Regions from separate parts of the Brevibacillus humidisoli genome, predicted to be linked through region 2. Evidence: riboswitches for the same ligand, from Rfam matches in the RefSeq annotation. Region 2 holds a riboswitch; the other holds the start of a gene.

Evidence for each region. Region 2 has a riboswitch for cobalamin ahead of LOK74_RS19745 (helical backbone metal receptor). Riboswitches for the same ligand answer to the same signal wherever they lie in the genome.
Region 1: linked by a shared signal. The riboswitch ahead of LOK74_RS17445 (FecCD family ABC transporter permease) and the one ahead of LOK74_RS19745 (helical backbone metal receptor) in region 2 are both predicted to bind cobalamin.

What each region holds. Positions count from the first base shown of each region.
Region 1 covers NZ_CP087263.1:3,564,278-3,572,074, reverse strand. The annotation lists gene LOK74_RS17465 (MDR family MFS transporter) at 1-412, opposite strand, end outside; gene LOK74_RS17460 (sulfite exporter TauE/SafE family protein) at 541-1,308, opposite strand; gene cyoE (heme o synthase) at 1,744-2,676, shown strand; gene LOK74_RS17450 (COX15/CtaA family protein) at 2,916-3,842, shown strand; cobalamin riboswitch at 3,897-4,083, shown strand; gene LOK74_RS17445 (FecCD family ABC transporter permease) at 4,199-5,299, shown strand; gene LOK74_RS17440 (heme ABC transporter ATP-binding protein) at 5,296-6,090, shown strand; gene LOK74_RS17435 (ABC transporter substrate-binding protein) at 6,152-7,174, shown strand; gene LOK74_RS17430 (hypothetical protein) at 7,329-7,797, shown strand, end outside.
Region 2 covers NZ_CP087263.1:4,048,471-4,056,267, reverse strand. The annotation lists gene LOK74_RS19770 (ArsA family ATPase) at 1-746, opposite strand, end outside; gene LOK74_RS19765 (cory-CC-star protein) at 838-1,071, opposite strand; gene LOK74_RS19760 (hypothetical protein) at 1,106-1,537, opposite strand; gene LOK74_RS19755 (carbon starvation CstA family protein) at 1,595-3,325, opposite strand; gene LOK74_RS19750 (GNAT family N-acetyltransferase) at 3,821-4,702, shown strand; cobalamin riboswitch at 4,747-4,923, shown strand; gene LOK74_RS19745 (helical backbone metal receptor) at 5,061-6,068, shown strand; gene LOK74_RS19740 (FecCD family ABC transporter permease) at 6,043-7,134, shown strand; gene LOK74_RS19735 (Fpg/Nei family DNA glycosylase) at 7,252-7,797, opposite strand, start outside.

The sequences.
Region 1 (7,797 bases), 480 kb from region 2:
CAGCCCGCTGCTCCTCTGGTACAACATCGGTTACCTGGGCGTTGGCCGCAGGGAAAAACAAGGCCATGCCAAAACCATTGAGCAGAGTCAAGGCAGCGAATTCCCACACCGACTCGGCGAAGATGAATCCTGTCATCGATAGAGTTTGTACGATCAAGGCTGTCACCATCAGCGGCTTTCTCCCATAGCGGTCGGTCAACCCACCGCCCCAGAGCGTGACGAGAATGCCGGTTAGCGGCTGCAGTCCGACTACCACCATGGGCAGCAGGATCGAGCCATCCAGTTTGTCGTAGAGGTATAGCACCAAAAACGGACGCAGCATAAATCCGGTCAGTGTGGTCAGCACGGTCCCGAACACCCTGACCCAGATCGCGGTGTCATACCGCTTTAAAACCCCTTGCCATCTGCTCATCGCAATCCTCTTTTCTGTTTTGTAAACATAGCGTATCTATAGAGTAATGAGACGATAGATGGTCTGCAAGCACTGTTTCAAAAATTTTTTGATGGAAAAAACAGAGCGAAAGAACAGGATGGGAGGGGTCAGAGCAGCTTCAGTCCGGTATAGAAGATGATCGTCGAGATGGCAAATCGCAGGATGAAGGTAGGGACGCGCGTCGCGAGGATACTTCCCATGAACACACCGGGGATGGAGCCGGCCAACAGTTGAAAGACGATCGGGTAATCGACAGTGCCATAGCTCATGTGTACGAGTCCTGCTGCTGTTACAAGGACAAACGCGTGAGCGATGTCGGTCCCGACCACTTCTTTCCCGCTCATCTGAAAAAAATACATCAGGGCAAGCGCAAACAGCGAGCCGCTTCCAATAGAGGTAAGACCGACGATGAAGCCCAGAGCGGCACCGATGGTGATCGTGATCTTTTTCTTTTCGGAGATAGACAACTGCTGCCAGCGGTTGGGGTGAGGTTCCCGCCTATCTTGTATCGTTTTCACAATCATCGCGATGGGGATCAGGATCAAAGCAAACCCCAACACTTTTTTGATGATCAGATCAGCGCCGCCATAGACAAGCTCAATCCACTGGATGCAGTTGACCGCCAAAATCGCACTGGGAACGCTGCCGATCGCGAAGTACATGGCGACCCGCAGGTTGACTGTACGCTGCCGCCAATGTTGCAAGGCACCAAAAACTTTTGTTATCGAGTTGTAGACGAGGTCTGTTCCTACGGCAATCGTTGGCTGAACCCCCAACATCACTAGAATTGGCGTTAGCAGAGCAGCTCCGCCCACCCCTGTGAGACCGACGAGGAAACCGACAAACAGACCAATGATGATCAATTGCAAATCCATACAGCTTATCCCTTCCTTACCGTATTGTCGTGATCTTAGTCCGCCGCTGTCCCGTAGACTACTATCACAGTATGGGTCCCCACCGGGCAGGGTGCCATTCAGCTCGAAAATAGGCTTATATTTCCAATGCTGCTTCACATGCCTGACAAGAGCGGCAGTGTTATAAAATTGTCAAGATTGCCGTCGCTACAGACCACTTGATTCTGGTACAGTTACGGTGAGATGATGTGGAGGCAGCAAGGCACTGCAATGAGGGGCTCAAGTTGACTCCGTTGACTAGATTTCGCTACAATGAGAGGCGTATCGAACGGGTGTTTTTCTGCTCTGTTACGTGTATCTATTCAGACACACGAGCAAAGGATAGATGCTCCGGCGACAGGCAGGATGACGACCTGTCACGCCGGTGCGACTTACCTCAGAAAGGGGTTAGCAAGGATGGATCAGCAGGCTACTTACCAATCTGACAGCCTTTCCTTGGAAGCAGAGAGCGATGGGCAGATGCAACCGGCTACGTGGAGCGATTATCTGCATCTCACCAAGCCGGGGATTACCCTGTCCAACTTGCTTACCACGTTTACTGGCTATTGGTTGGCTGTGTTTACCTTTGGTTACAAACTGGAGCTGCATACACTTGTATTAACGCTTTTGGGAACGGCATTTGTGATTGCATCGGGCGCAACGTTAAACAACTACTGGGATCGAGAACTGGATGCCAAGATGAAGCGGACCAAAAATCGTGGATTAGCTTCCGGGCGAATCCATCCGCGAAATGCACTGGCGATCGGGATTGCGCTATTGGTTGCCGGGCTGATTGTGCTCGCCCTGTTTGCCAACCCTCTGACCGCTGTGCTTGGTTTGCTGGGTCACATCTTCTACGTGTTGATCTATACACCGCTTAAGCGGGTAACTACGCTAAACACCGTGATCGGCGGCATCTCCGGCGCCATCCCGCCGCTGATCGGCTGGGCAGCGGTTACGAACAATGTGGAGATGGGGGCGTGGGTGCTCTTCTTGATCCTGTTCCTCTGGCAGCCGCCGCACTTTTTGGCGCTGGCCATGTTGAAGACCGAGGAATATAGGGCAGGCGGCATCCCTATGCTGCCCGTGGTGAAGGGCTTTGCGGAAACAAAGCGGCAGATGTTCAACTATGCCGCGCCGATGGTTCCCGCTTCCCTCCTGCTCATGCTGTACGCCAATCTCGGTTATGTCTACCTGGCCACGGCGCTCATCCTCGGCATCGGGTATTTATATATCTTGCTGAAAGGTTTTAAAGCAGAGGACGATCTGGTCTGGGCGCGCAAGGCGTTTAGCTACTCGTTGATTTACCTGACGGTGCTCTGTTTCGCTATTATTGTGAGTGCGTTGTAAAAGCGAAAAAGCAGGCAAGCTCGGTGCTTGCTGATGGGAACGTATCGCAGGCATCCGCTATGGCCAAGGCATTGCGGGTGCCACCTTATTGTGTGGGTATAACTAAGCTTGACACTGCTGTCATACCAGCAGGTGGACGATGAGCCAGGAGATTTGCAATCGGATGAAAGGGAACGAGGTGAAGCAACGTGGGTAGGGGTGAGAGGTGGCTGAGATGGCTGGCCATATCAGCAACACTGATGATGTTCTTGACGATGCTGGCCGGTTCGCTGGTGACCAAGACGGGCTCAGCGATGGGCTGTGGCAACGATTGGCCGCTGTGCAACGGCAAGTGGGTACCGGAGTATACGCTGGAATCGCTGATCGAATACTCGCACCGCCTCATCACCGGTGTGGCCGGTTTGGTGGTGATCCTCTTTTCTATTGTTGCTTGGCGAAGGTTTCGCGGTAATGCGGAAGTTCGGGCATTGGCGATGATCGGCCTTTTCTTCATTATCCTGGAGTCGTTGTTGGGTGCATCTGCTGTGATCTGGCCCCAGTCCTCTGCGGTGCTTGCCTTGCACTTCGGCTTCTCTCTGCTCGCGTTCAGCGGAGTGCTGTTGCTTACTTTGTTTGTCCTGCAGCGGGAGAGAAGGGATCAATATGTACGGCAGCCGGTTTCCCGCCGTTTTCGCAATCTGGTCTGGGGAGTGGCTATCTACGCCTACGGTGTTGTCTATCTCGGAGCATACGTGCGGCATACCGGCTCCAGCATGGGTTGCAATGAATGGCCCCTCTGTCGGGGAGGAGAGTTGATCCCGGAACTGACCGGTCAAGTGGCGATTCACTTCATCCACCGACTGGCAGCTACCTGTCTGTTCCTGTTGCTGTTAGTCGTGCTGGTCTATGCTTTCCGTTACTACCGGCAGGAGAGGCGGGACGTCTACGTGGCCAGTCTGCTGGCTTTCATCCTGGTCGCGCTGCAGGTGATCAGCGGCGGATTTGTTGTCTGGTTTGAGCTACACCTGTACGCTACAATGCTTCACTCTGCGATCATCACCTGTCTGTTCGGCATTCTTTGCTATCTCTGCCTGCAGTCCCTGAAGCAGCCACAAGCTGTTCAACAAGAGCGGAAGGCACCTGAGCCTGAGTTTGCGCGGCAGGTCGCACCGCTGACGAAGATCTAACCTGCTTAGGAAAAAGGATTTGAGGGCTTCGAGCCGAATACGTAACAATAGCGAACTGAATAGGAGCAGCTAGGTGCCCTTGCAGAAGCAAGGGGTAACAGGGAATCGGGTGAAAATCCCGAGCGGTCCCGCCACTGTAACCAGGGAGCGCTTTTCCACGATGCCACTCGCCACTAGCGGGGAAGGCGGAAGAGTGCGATGATCCGGAAGCCAGGAGACCTACCTAGTTTGCCGCACCCATTATGCCTTCGCGGAAAGGAGAGGTGTACTGTAGAGTGAAGCGAAAGAGCGTTCTGTCTTTTTTGCCATCAGTACGTGCGCACGCCAAACCTCATCCGACTGGATGGGGTTTTTTGATGCTTGGAGGAGGAACCAATAGGGCGGACCGCGGTTTGCCTCTACGTCATCATCCACTCTGGTTTACAGCGGTGCTGACTGGGCTGACTTGTCTTCTGCTGCTGTCGGCGACATTGGCGGTGATGCTTGGACCGGTCAGCATTCAGCCGGCTGTCGTGTGGAACATTGCGTTATCGCATGTACCCATTTTCGGGGACTTGATTGAACAGGATTGGAGCAAGCCGCAGGAACAGATCATCTGGGAGATCAGACTGCCGCGCGTCCTGTTAGGCGCGGTCGTAGGCGCTGGATTGGCTGTTGTAGGGACTGCAATCCAGGCGTTGGTGCGTAACCCTCTGGCTGAACCGTATATCCTGGGCATCTCATCGGGTTCATCGGTCGCCGCGACACTTGTGATACTCTTCGGGGCATTCTCTTTTCTGGGAACGTATGCCCTGACACTAGGCGCTTTTGCTGGAGCAATGGTCGCGATGCTTGCCGTCTACTTGTTGGCCCAGGTGGCAGGGAGCATTCAGACAACCCGTTTGTTGCTGGCTGGTGTCTCCATCTCGATGATTCTGTCAGCGGCCACCAACTTCATCGTCACGGCTGCCCCAAATGAGCATGGAATTCGCGATGCGCTGTTTTGGATGCTGGGCAGTTTGGCAGGAGCGAAATGGGAGTACCTCATGATTCCTTACGTGGTGGTGACAGGCGGGATGGTTTTCTTGCTGCTTCAATATCGCTTGCTCAATGCCTTGCTCATGGGGGAGGAAGCGGCGGCGACACTCGGCGTCAACACCCATGCTTTTCGCAAATGGCTGATCGTGCTGCTCTCTTTGCTAATCGGGGTGGTTGTCGCCGTCAGCGGTTCGATCGGGTTTGTCGGGCTGATCGTCCCGCACATCGCTCGATTTGTCGTCGGGTCTGATCATCGTAGGGTGCTGCCGGTTAGCGCTCTGCTAGGCGCGGTGATCCTGATCTGGGCTGATGTACTGGCCCGCCTGCTGCTGGCTCCCGGGGAACTGCCAATCGGTGTCGTCACGGCGTTGGCGGGCGGCCCGTTTTTTATCTGGCTGCTGCGGCGGTCAAGCTACTCGTTCGGAGGGGAAAACAGATGAGCATGGAGGTAGACCAGGTATCCGTCTCGGTCGGAGAAAAAGCGATTATTCGAGAAATCTCCCTGTCTATCCGATCCGGACAGTTCGTCGGCATGATCGGACCAAACGGCAGCGGGAAATCGACTCTGCTCAAGACGATGTATCGCGTCCTGCAGCCTGATGTGGGCGTGATTCGTCTGGACGATCAGGAACTTTATCGGCAGACGCCCCGTCAAGTGTCGCGTCAACTGGCTGTGGTCAGTCAGGAAACGCCTGTCCACTTTGACTTCACAGTAGAGGAAATCGTCCTGATGGGCCGAAACCCGCATAAACGAATGCTGGAGCCCGATACCGCAGAGGATCGAGCGATTGTCAGAGAGGCGCTGCAGCGGGTCGGCATGCTGGACGCGGCGCAGCGCAGTTTGTTGACCCTGTCGGGAGGGGAAAAGCAGCGGGTGCTGATTGCCAGAGCGCTGGCGCAGCAGGCCAAGTGGCTGATCCTGGACGAGCCGACCAACCATCTGGATATTCAATACCAACTCCAATTGATGGATCTGGTCAGAGCGCTTGAAGTGACCGTTGTGGCCGCCTTGCATGACCTGAACCTTGCCGCGGCTTACTGCGATTATCTGTTTGTGATGGACAGCGGACAGCTGGCGGCATCAGGCCATCCGGCGCAGGTGTTGAAGCCCGAACTGCTTAGGGACGTGTTTGGCGTGGAGGCGGAAGTGACGGTCCATCCCAAAACAGGGAAACCGCACATCGTCTATTTGGCCGCCCATGCTGAACGGTTTGCACTGACGGAAAGGTAACAGCGGTTCTTTTGACAACGTGAATCGAATCGGGAAACCATGACAAGAGGAGAAGTAAGACATGAGACAGAGGAACAAAATGATCTATACGTGGAAACAAAAAATATGGGTAGCGATGCTGTGCTTGCTGGGTTCTGCTTTGGCTGCTTGTAGTCAAGGTGAACAGGCAGTGACGAATGGGACGGCTGCTGTTTCGGGTCAGCAGACGGAGGAGACGGAAGTGACGCTGACCAACATGGGGCGAACGATTACCTATTCCGCCCCTCCCCAGCGGGCGGTTGCCCTAAACCAGCACGCCACCGAGGTGATGCTTGCCTTGGGCTTGCAAGATGTGATGGTGGGCACTGCCTACCTGGATGATCAGATTTTGCCGGAATATCAGGAGGCCTATGAACAGGTTCCGGTGCTCGCCGACGAGTACCCGTCAAAAGAGGTGTTTCTCGCCGCCAATCCCGACTTTGCCTACGCTGGATGGAAAAGCGCCTTTACCGAAAAACAGTTGGGAACAGTAGAAGAGTTGGCAGAGATGGGCATCAAGACGTACATCCAGGAGTCGTCCAACATCACAGCACCTACTGTGGAAGACGTTTACGAAGATATCCGCAATATCGGCCGCATCTTCAGAGTGGAAGAGAGAGCGGACCAACTGATTGACCAAATGAAACGGGAGATGGAAGCGATCACGCGTCAGCTCGGTCCGGTGGAGCAGCCGCTTCGCGTGTTTGTCTACGACAGCGGGGAAGACAAGCCGTATACGGCGGCCAACAATTACATGACGCCCCTGATTGAACTGGCCGGAGGGAAAAACATCTTTGACGACATCGAAAAAGGCTGGGCGGAAGTAAGCTGGGAGGAAGTAGTGGCCCGACGTCCGGACGTGATTGTGATCATGGACTACGGAAAGAAAACCGTCCAGCAGAAACGGGATCTGCTGCTGGCCCGAAAAGGATTGTCCGAAGTGCCGGCCATACAAAACAAACGGTTTATCGTCCTCCCGCTCTCAGCGGCGGCCGAGGGAATACGTGCCCCGATTGCGCTAGAGACATTGGCGAGAGGGTTTTATCCGGAGCGATTTGAACAATAGGTAGGGCCGAACGTCCCGACTCCGCAGAGCAGGAGCGGGACGTTTCATGTTCATCCGTCTACCCCCTCTCCCCCTGTTTGGTTGAATCTATCCACCTCGTTCACAGTCTGGTAAAATATAGAGTAACACTCTTCTTCTGGAATGGGGAGATGGTATGTTTACAACACCCCGAAAACGGCCGCAGACCGCACTACCTGAAAAACGACAGACTGCTGCGACGCGGCACATCCATGATCAACCAAGTGCTGGAAATCCGATTCAACTAACGGCAACAGACCTTTTCGCCTTGCACAGGCTATACGGGAATAGGGCCGTCGCACAATGGATGACAGGATTCCCAAAATCGCAGCCGATCCAACGCTACAGCGAGTCAGAGGCCGACCCGGCTCAACAAGTAGAGGCTGTGAGGGCGCGCAAGCAGGATAGGAGTCCCCGAGCACAATTCAATGTAGCCACTGCCCACTTAAAAACCCGAAGTGACTCCCTGGCGAGCAGTACCCGTACCAGTCCAGGGGCAAATAATGCTGATCTGCATGCCGAACGTCTGGCAATCGAAACTTCAATGTCTACGCTTGGCATTGGCGGGTATGATCAAAAAAATGGCCAGCTTACAGGGCGAGCCT
Region 2 (7,797 bases):
ACAACCAGGGTATCGACGGGTACCTGATACTTTTGCAAAACAGGCAATGCCCGTGTCGTCTCGGCAATCGGCAGCCGCTCCGGGGTGAGTACGAACGAAAAGGCGGTCAGCTTGGCATTGAGGATCACTTCTCGAGCGCGAGCGAACTTCAGCTTGCGGGCGGTCAGAATCTCATAGATCGGGTCTTCGGCAGGAGCCGCTTCCTCCAGCCAAGTCTCCCGCATGCTCATCACCTTCTGGCGGCGCGACAGCATACTGTCCACCCAGGCACCCATCAACTCCGGCAGCGACAACAACCTGAGCGTATGTCCTGTCGGGGCGGTGTCGAAGACGATCAAGTCAAAATCGGTCTCAATCCATTGGATGATCTCGACGATCCGGTCAAACAGAGCCGATTCGTCAGCACCGGGGGAGACATGGGCGATATCGATCTGCCGCTCGATTTCATTCATCATCTGCACGCTGACCACTTTTCGCAGGTTCTCCTTGACCGATGCGATGTAGCGGTGTGATTCGTGGTGTGGATCGATTTCCAGCGCCCATAGATTCTCTCTCAGCTGCGTCGGCTCCTGTCCGACCTGCCGCTCAAAGATGTCGCGCAGATTGTGGGCGGGGTCCGTGGAGACAAGCAAGGTTTTTTTTCCATGATCGGCGGCACGCAGGGCAAAAGCAGAAGAGGTGGTCGTCTTGCCCACCCCGCCCTTGCCGCCGAAGAACACAACTTTTCTCTGCAGGTAGTGTTTCACGGCCAATTCCCCTTTCCGGCATACCGTGCTGATCTGAGCGACGCAGGCGGATACGGATGCTTGATTCGCTGCCCCGTTGCGCTGTCCTCATTCAACAGCAGCGAATGTCATCAAGCGGTGAGCGCTCCATACCCATCCGCGTATGCCATTCGTGGAAACGTTCGTAGATGGCTGGATACAGCTCCAGCGTATAGTACGAGACCGGGTTGGGCAATCCGAGCATTTCGGAAAAGCAGAGCAAGAGGAACAGATCTTCTTCGTTGCGGATTTCCCGTCTGATCTCTCTGCGGTAGCGGACGTAAAAGAGCTCTTCGTAACCCTGCATCAGCGTCTTCCAACGTTCTCTGATCTCCATCGCTTCACTTCCTCTCTCGCTGCCTGGTTAGCATTTGCAAAACTTTGTCAGCAATCAGATCATACCGGGGGATCTCCCCGGCAGCGACTAGTTCGCCGTTGACAAAGATCGCTTTTGTATGAAATCCACGGCTGAAGTGCATCAGCATCTGCGACAGCGGCACTTTTTTTCTGCGCCACTGCCGCCACAAAACAACCACGAACAGAATGATGTTGCGTGGATCGATGACATCCAACTCCACTTGCTCCCCGAATTGTTCATCCAGTCGGCGGTAGAGGAGGCCCATCTCCTCCATGATCTGGCGGCGTTCGCGGAACAATCGCTCACCAGTCACTTCCGAGAGGTTGATTAGATCACCGGAGAGACGGCCGCAGCAGCCGCTGTTGGACATCTGCTGTTCCGCTTCCCGTACAAACAGCACATGCACCTTTTCCATCGCTACCATCTCCCAAAAGATAAGGAGCCGCATGGGCGGCTCCTTCCCGTATCTGGATCAGCCCGGAATGTCCTTGGAATAATCTTTTCCAGTGGCAAATACTCGGACGGCCTCGAGGACGATCCAGGCGGCGAAGACGAGGATGACGGCACCGAGGAAGAACAGCAGCATTTTGCCTTCCTGGCCCATCCACTGGGTAAACACCTGCTGAGCCATCGCCCAGATCGTAACGAACAGGATGAACAACATCGGCAGCAGCGTCGGCAGGTAGTTGCGGCCCAATCGTTTGAGCCAGATCGTGACGATCAAGAGCGAGATGCCGGCTAACAGCTGGTTGGAGGTCCCAAACAACGGCCAGAGGTGATAACCGCCGGAACCAAACCCGTTGGCGCCGCCCGGTGTTAGTGCCAACGCTGCGCTGGCCAGAACGGCGATCGCTGTAGCGGTTCGATTGCCGGTAATTACTTTGATCTTGTATTCACTGCCGATTTCTGCAATGATATAGCGCATCAGCCGTACCGAACTATCCAGAGTGGTCGCGGCAAAGCTAACCACAACCACGGCGACGATCGTCTTGCCAAGCGTCGGATCAATCGCCAGTCCGCTGGCCAGATTGGCTGCGCCATTGACGAAAGAGCTTAAGCCGTTTTTGCTGGCATCGGCAAAAGAGGCGTATTTGCTGGAAAAATCGACTACGGAGAAAGCAGTGGCAACGGCAATGACGGAGATCAGAGCGAGAATCCCTTCACCGACCGACCCGAGATAGCCGACGTAGCGGGCGTCTGTCTCTTTATCCAACTGCTTGGACGTAGTGCCGGACGAGACCAGTCCGTGAAAACCGGATATCGCACCGCAGGCGATGGTGATAAACAAGAGAGGCCACCAGGATACGTCGTTGGCACTGGAGTTGACGACTGGTGCCGTGACCTCAGGAGCCAGGAACAACAGGCCCAGGTATAGGACAATCAGCCCGATGATCAACTGGTGCGAGTTGATGTAGTCCCGCGGCTGCAACAAGGTCCAGACCGGCAGGCTGGAAGCGAAGAAACAGTATACGAACAGCACTACGATCCAGATCAAAAAGGTAGTCTCGGTGGCGTTCAGCCCCATAAAGACGTTTGCCGCTTCGGCACCGCCCAGGTAGTCGACGAAGTTGATCTGCAGAGCAGGCACATAGCTGGCGACGACAGCTGTGCCCCACATCACGACCAGCGCGATGACTGAGGGAAGCAGCAAGCTTCCGCCGGAACGATAGACGCGATAGCCGATCCAGATGGCAAGCGGGATCTCGATGAAAATCGGCAGGACAGAAGCGGGGAAAGAGATAAACAAGTTGGCGATCACCCAGGCAAACACCGCATTCACCATCAGCACAAGGATGAGAATGATGAATAAGAAGAGCATTTTAGCACGCTGGCCGATGATGCGGTTTGCGAGGGTGCCCATTGACTGGCCTTTGTGTCGGGCCGAGATGACCAGGGTTCCGAAGTCATGCACACCTGCTGCGAAGATCGTGCCTAGGACGACCCAGAGAAAAGCAGGCAGCCATCCCCAGTAGACGGCGATAGCCGGACCGAGTATGGGGGCAGCTCCAGCTATGGATGTGAAGTGGTGCCCCCACAAGATTTCTTTCTTCGTCGGGACGAAATCCACACCGTCCTTGTAGCGGTGGGCAGGGGTGACGAAGGTTGGATCCAATCGGTAGATTTTCTCGGCGATGAACTTGCTGTAAAACTGATAACCGAAGAAAAAGCAGAGCAGTCCGACGACAGCAATACCGATTGACATGTACGAAGCCTCCTTTATGCATTTTTTAGGGCAAGCGTCATAGGTCAATGTTCAGGCAAACGCTTACATTCAAAATTATTCGATTATTTGCAGAAAAATCCTTTCCAAATAGTCTGTTTTTTCTATATATACGCTGAACAAACAAAATATCGTATGTTGTCCTTTTCGTAGATGGACAGGAAGTTGAGCCAGAGACTATGAGAGAAAGCAGTGCCTTACTGAAGAACAAGCCGTAAAAGCCTTTCATCCGAACCAAAGGATAGCGACGAAAATCGGCATTGTCAGGATCACCCTCCCCTCACTGAATCATCAGGCGACAGTACGGATCGACGAAAGAACGCTCAATGAAGGAGGTTCAACGAAGTGGGAAGGTTCGGGAAAAGGATTGAAAGGAGAGCCTTATAGGATTAAAATATTTTTAACGTAAAATATTGGTTGTGGGTGAGAGAACACATAGGTGCATGTGCTTGCCTAAGATGGAGAGGAGTGGGAAGGTTGGTTCAGATCAAACGTTTGACAGAGTGTACGTTGGAAGAAGCGGTTACAGCCTGGAACAAAGGGTTCACTGGATACTACGTAGATGCGTCGACGACAGCAGACAAGTTCGTCAGCCGGATGGGGCAGGAGGATTTATCCCCCTCGCTATCGGTCGTCGCATGTATTGAAGGCAGGCCAGCCGGACTGACGTTGAGCGGGCTGCGGACGATCCATGGCCGGAAAGTGGCGTGGAACGGGGGCACCTGTGTGGCTCCTGAGTGGCGCGGCAAGGGCGTCGGAGAAATCATGATCAAAGCCGCCCTGGAACGGTATGAGCAGGAGGGAGTGGACACGGCAACCCTGGAGGCTTTTGTTCAAAACGAGTCAGCGATCTCCCTCTATCGCAAAATGGGCTACCAGGTCGTCGATCGACTCTTATTTCTGGAACGAACCGGTCCATTTACAGCCGAACCGTTTGCACAAAGCGGTGAGGATCTCTACACCATTCGCAGAGTGACACCCCGTGAAGTGGGGCTGCTCCCGTTTTACCCAAGACTGGCACCGTGGCAGACCCAATGGCAAAGTGCCAAAGAGGGAGAGGGACTGCTAGTCATCGATCAGAAGGGGGCAGTTGTTGGATTCGCCTTATATAGACGGGTCTATGACGAAGCGGGGGCGGTGCAGGCGATCTTTCTGCTGCAGTGCGATGCACATCCGGAAGTGGATGATGCTGACGGGATTATCCGCACAGCGCTCACAGAACTGTTTGCTCCTTACGATCTGTCCTGCCGCCGCAGTACGTTTAACCTGCCGGCCTCCCGTCAGCGGTTGGTTCAGCTTCTCACAACAGCAGGGTTTCAACCCACTGTGGAGCAGGTGTTCATGACGCGGCAAAGCTGATAGACAAACCGGACGTTCCCGTATTATGATTATGACGGATAAACGGATAACCATCGAACAGGTGCATGTCCATGCTTAATAGGGAATTCGGTGCATAACCCGACACGGTCCCCGCCACTGTAAAGGTGAGTTCCCCTGGATGAAGCCACTGAATACGTTCGGGAAGGCACAGAGGAGTGATGAACCTGAGTCAGGAGACCTGCCTGTTCGCGATTCACGTGCAACCTACGGGTGATAGGGAAGTGTGAGGGTGTTTCGAGATGATTCATTCTCATGGCTGAACTGGCATTTCTGACCACACTGCCCGGTTGGAAATGCTTTTTTGTTTGGTACGGACAATCGGATGGAGGTCATAATCATGTACAAAAAATGGATCAGTCTGTTGATGGCAGTCTTCCTGTTGATCGCCTTGGCTGGCTGCGGGAGCGATGAGGCACAATCTGTTCCGCAGGGTCAGTCTGCAGGGTCTGCAAGTCAGCCATCGGCACAGCAGCCAAGTCCGTCGAGTGCGACGTCTGGGGAAGGAGAACAAACTGGCTTTCCAGTCACACTGGCAGATGGCAGCGGGGCGGAGGTTGTAATCGAAAAGCGGCCGGAACGGATTGCTTCCGTCACGCTGGGGACCGATGAGATCTTGCTCTCGCTGGTGGATAAACAGCGTCTGGTCGCCGTCACCCAGTACTCGACCGATCCGGGCATTTCCAACGTTGCTGGACAGACAGATGACATTGCGGCTAAAATCGAGAGCTCCAATGCAGAACAGATTATTGCGCTCAATCCCGATCTCGTCTTAGTCGCCAGCTATACGTCGCCGGATGTCGTCAAACAACTGCGTGATGCCGGTTTGACCGTGTTTATGTTTTCGTTTGTCGATTCCATTGACCAGATGAAAGAAAATATCCTGACGATTGGCAAAGTGGTAGGAGAAGAGGAGAAGGCGAAGCAAATCGTCGCCGACATGGATGCCCGGCTGGCCGCTGTCGCCGAGAAGGTGGAGAAGATCGATGATCGCCCCACTGTGCTCAACTACACGCCCGATGGCTACACGGGCGGAAAAGGTACGTCCAATGACGATATCATCACCAGGGCGGGCGGGATTAATCTGGCTGCCGAGGCGGGCATCGAGGGCTGGAAGCAAATCTCCCTGGAAAAGGTGGTTGAACTAAATCCAGACGTGATCCTGTTGAGCGACTGGAATCCAGGGCACCCCAACTTCGCAGAAACACTGCGGAATGATCCGATCCTGAAAAACGTAGCCGCCGTAGAGGAAAGTCGTGTCGTGACCGTGCCTGGCAAACACTTGACTGCCGTTACCCAGTATGTCGTCAATGGTGTAGAAGATGTATACAACGTCCTCTATCAGTAAGGTACGGAAGAAAGCGACCGGGGAGTTGAAGGATCGCACCGTGCGCTTGTCGCTGTTCCCTCTGCTTCTGTTTTGCAGCCTTCTGCTGGCAGCCGTGATGATTGCCGCAACGGCAGCAGGGGCCGTAGCGATACCGTATCTGTCGACAGCCAAAATCATCTTGTCGCAGCTTCCGTGGATCAACCTGAGCGGCTGGGACCAGGCCCATGAGACAATCATCATGCAGATTCGGCTGCCGCGCGTCCTGGTTGCGGCTCTGGTGGGGGCTGCTCTCGGCGTCTCTGGAGCCGTGATGCAAGGGTTGTTTCGCAATTCGATGGCGGACCCAGGGATCATTGGCGTCTCCAGCGGCGGTTCACTGGGAGCGGTCATCGCGATCTACCTAGGCTTGGCTCAGCTTCATTATCTGCTGGTTCCGGCATTCGCTTTCTGCGGCGCCGCCGGCACGACGTTTCTCGTCTACCTGCTGGCAACCAGCCGAGGGCGCACTCCGATGGCCACATTGCTGTTGGCGGGGATTGCGGTTAGTTCGTTTCTCGGTGCGACAACCTCCCTGGTCCTCTCGTTTTCCAATGAAAACGTGATGCGGGAGATCTTGTTCTGGATGATGGGCGGTCTCTCGTCGCGCGGTTGGGCGCATGTGACGATGATTATGTTGCCGGTACTGCTCGGTATGGCGATCCTGTTCTGCTACGCGAGATACTTGAACATCCTGCTGTTAGGAGAGGAGACGGCTCATACCTTGGGGGTGAAGACCCAGAAGACGCGAAAGGTGCTGCTGGCAGTTACCTCCCTCGTCACCGGGGCGGCTGTCTCCGTCAGCGGTGTGATTGCATTTGTCGGCTTGGTGATTCCGCATATCATCCGCATTCTGATCGGTCCTGACCATCGGCTGCTGCTGCCGGTCAGCGCCTTTGGCGGTGCGATTTTTTTGATTGCGGCGGATACCTTTGCCCGGTTGGCGATTCGCCCGGCAGAACTGCAGGTGGGTATCGTCACCGCTTTTGTCGGCGCTCCGTTTTTTCTCTACCTGTTGCGCAAAAACAAAAAGACAAGTTTCTTCTGAGATCAGGCCAAAGAGCTTGTGTACGGTACAGGTGGGCAGCTAAGGCTGACCGGTCTGCTGTTGCTGTACGGTTGGCCGTGCGGGTGATTGTACGGATGACTGTGGGATCAGACGCAATCAGGCTTGGCAGACAGGACAAAAGAAAGTCTTGCGCGCCGAAAGCTTCTCACGTCGAATCGGACTGCCGCAGCGGAGACACGGCTCCCCTTCACGATCGTAGACGAGACAGTGACGGTTGTATCCTCCGGTTAGGCTGTCTCCCGCAAACAGCGGATTCTCCATATAGCCGCCGAGTGACACTGCTTTGGTTAGCACCCCGGTAATCGAGCGGTACAGACGGGCGATGTCACCTTCCTGCAGTTGGTTGCACTTGCGCATCGGCTTCAGCTGGGCTTGAAAACAGATTTCATCTGAGTAGCAGTTGCCGATCCCGGCGATAAACGATTGATCAGTCAGGGTTGGTTTCAGCATCCCTCTTTTGCCAACAAGCCGCTGACGCAGGCTCTGTTCGTCAAATGACAGGGCGAGCGGCTCCGGTCCAAGCGGGTCCAGCTTCTCATCGACAGCGTCAGTAGACAGCAGGTGAAGGTAGCCCAACCGCAGCCCGTGAAAAAACAGCTTGTCCTCTCCAAAGCAAAGGACGACTTGGGCGGTGCGATCCAG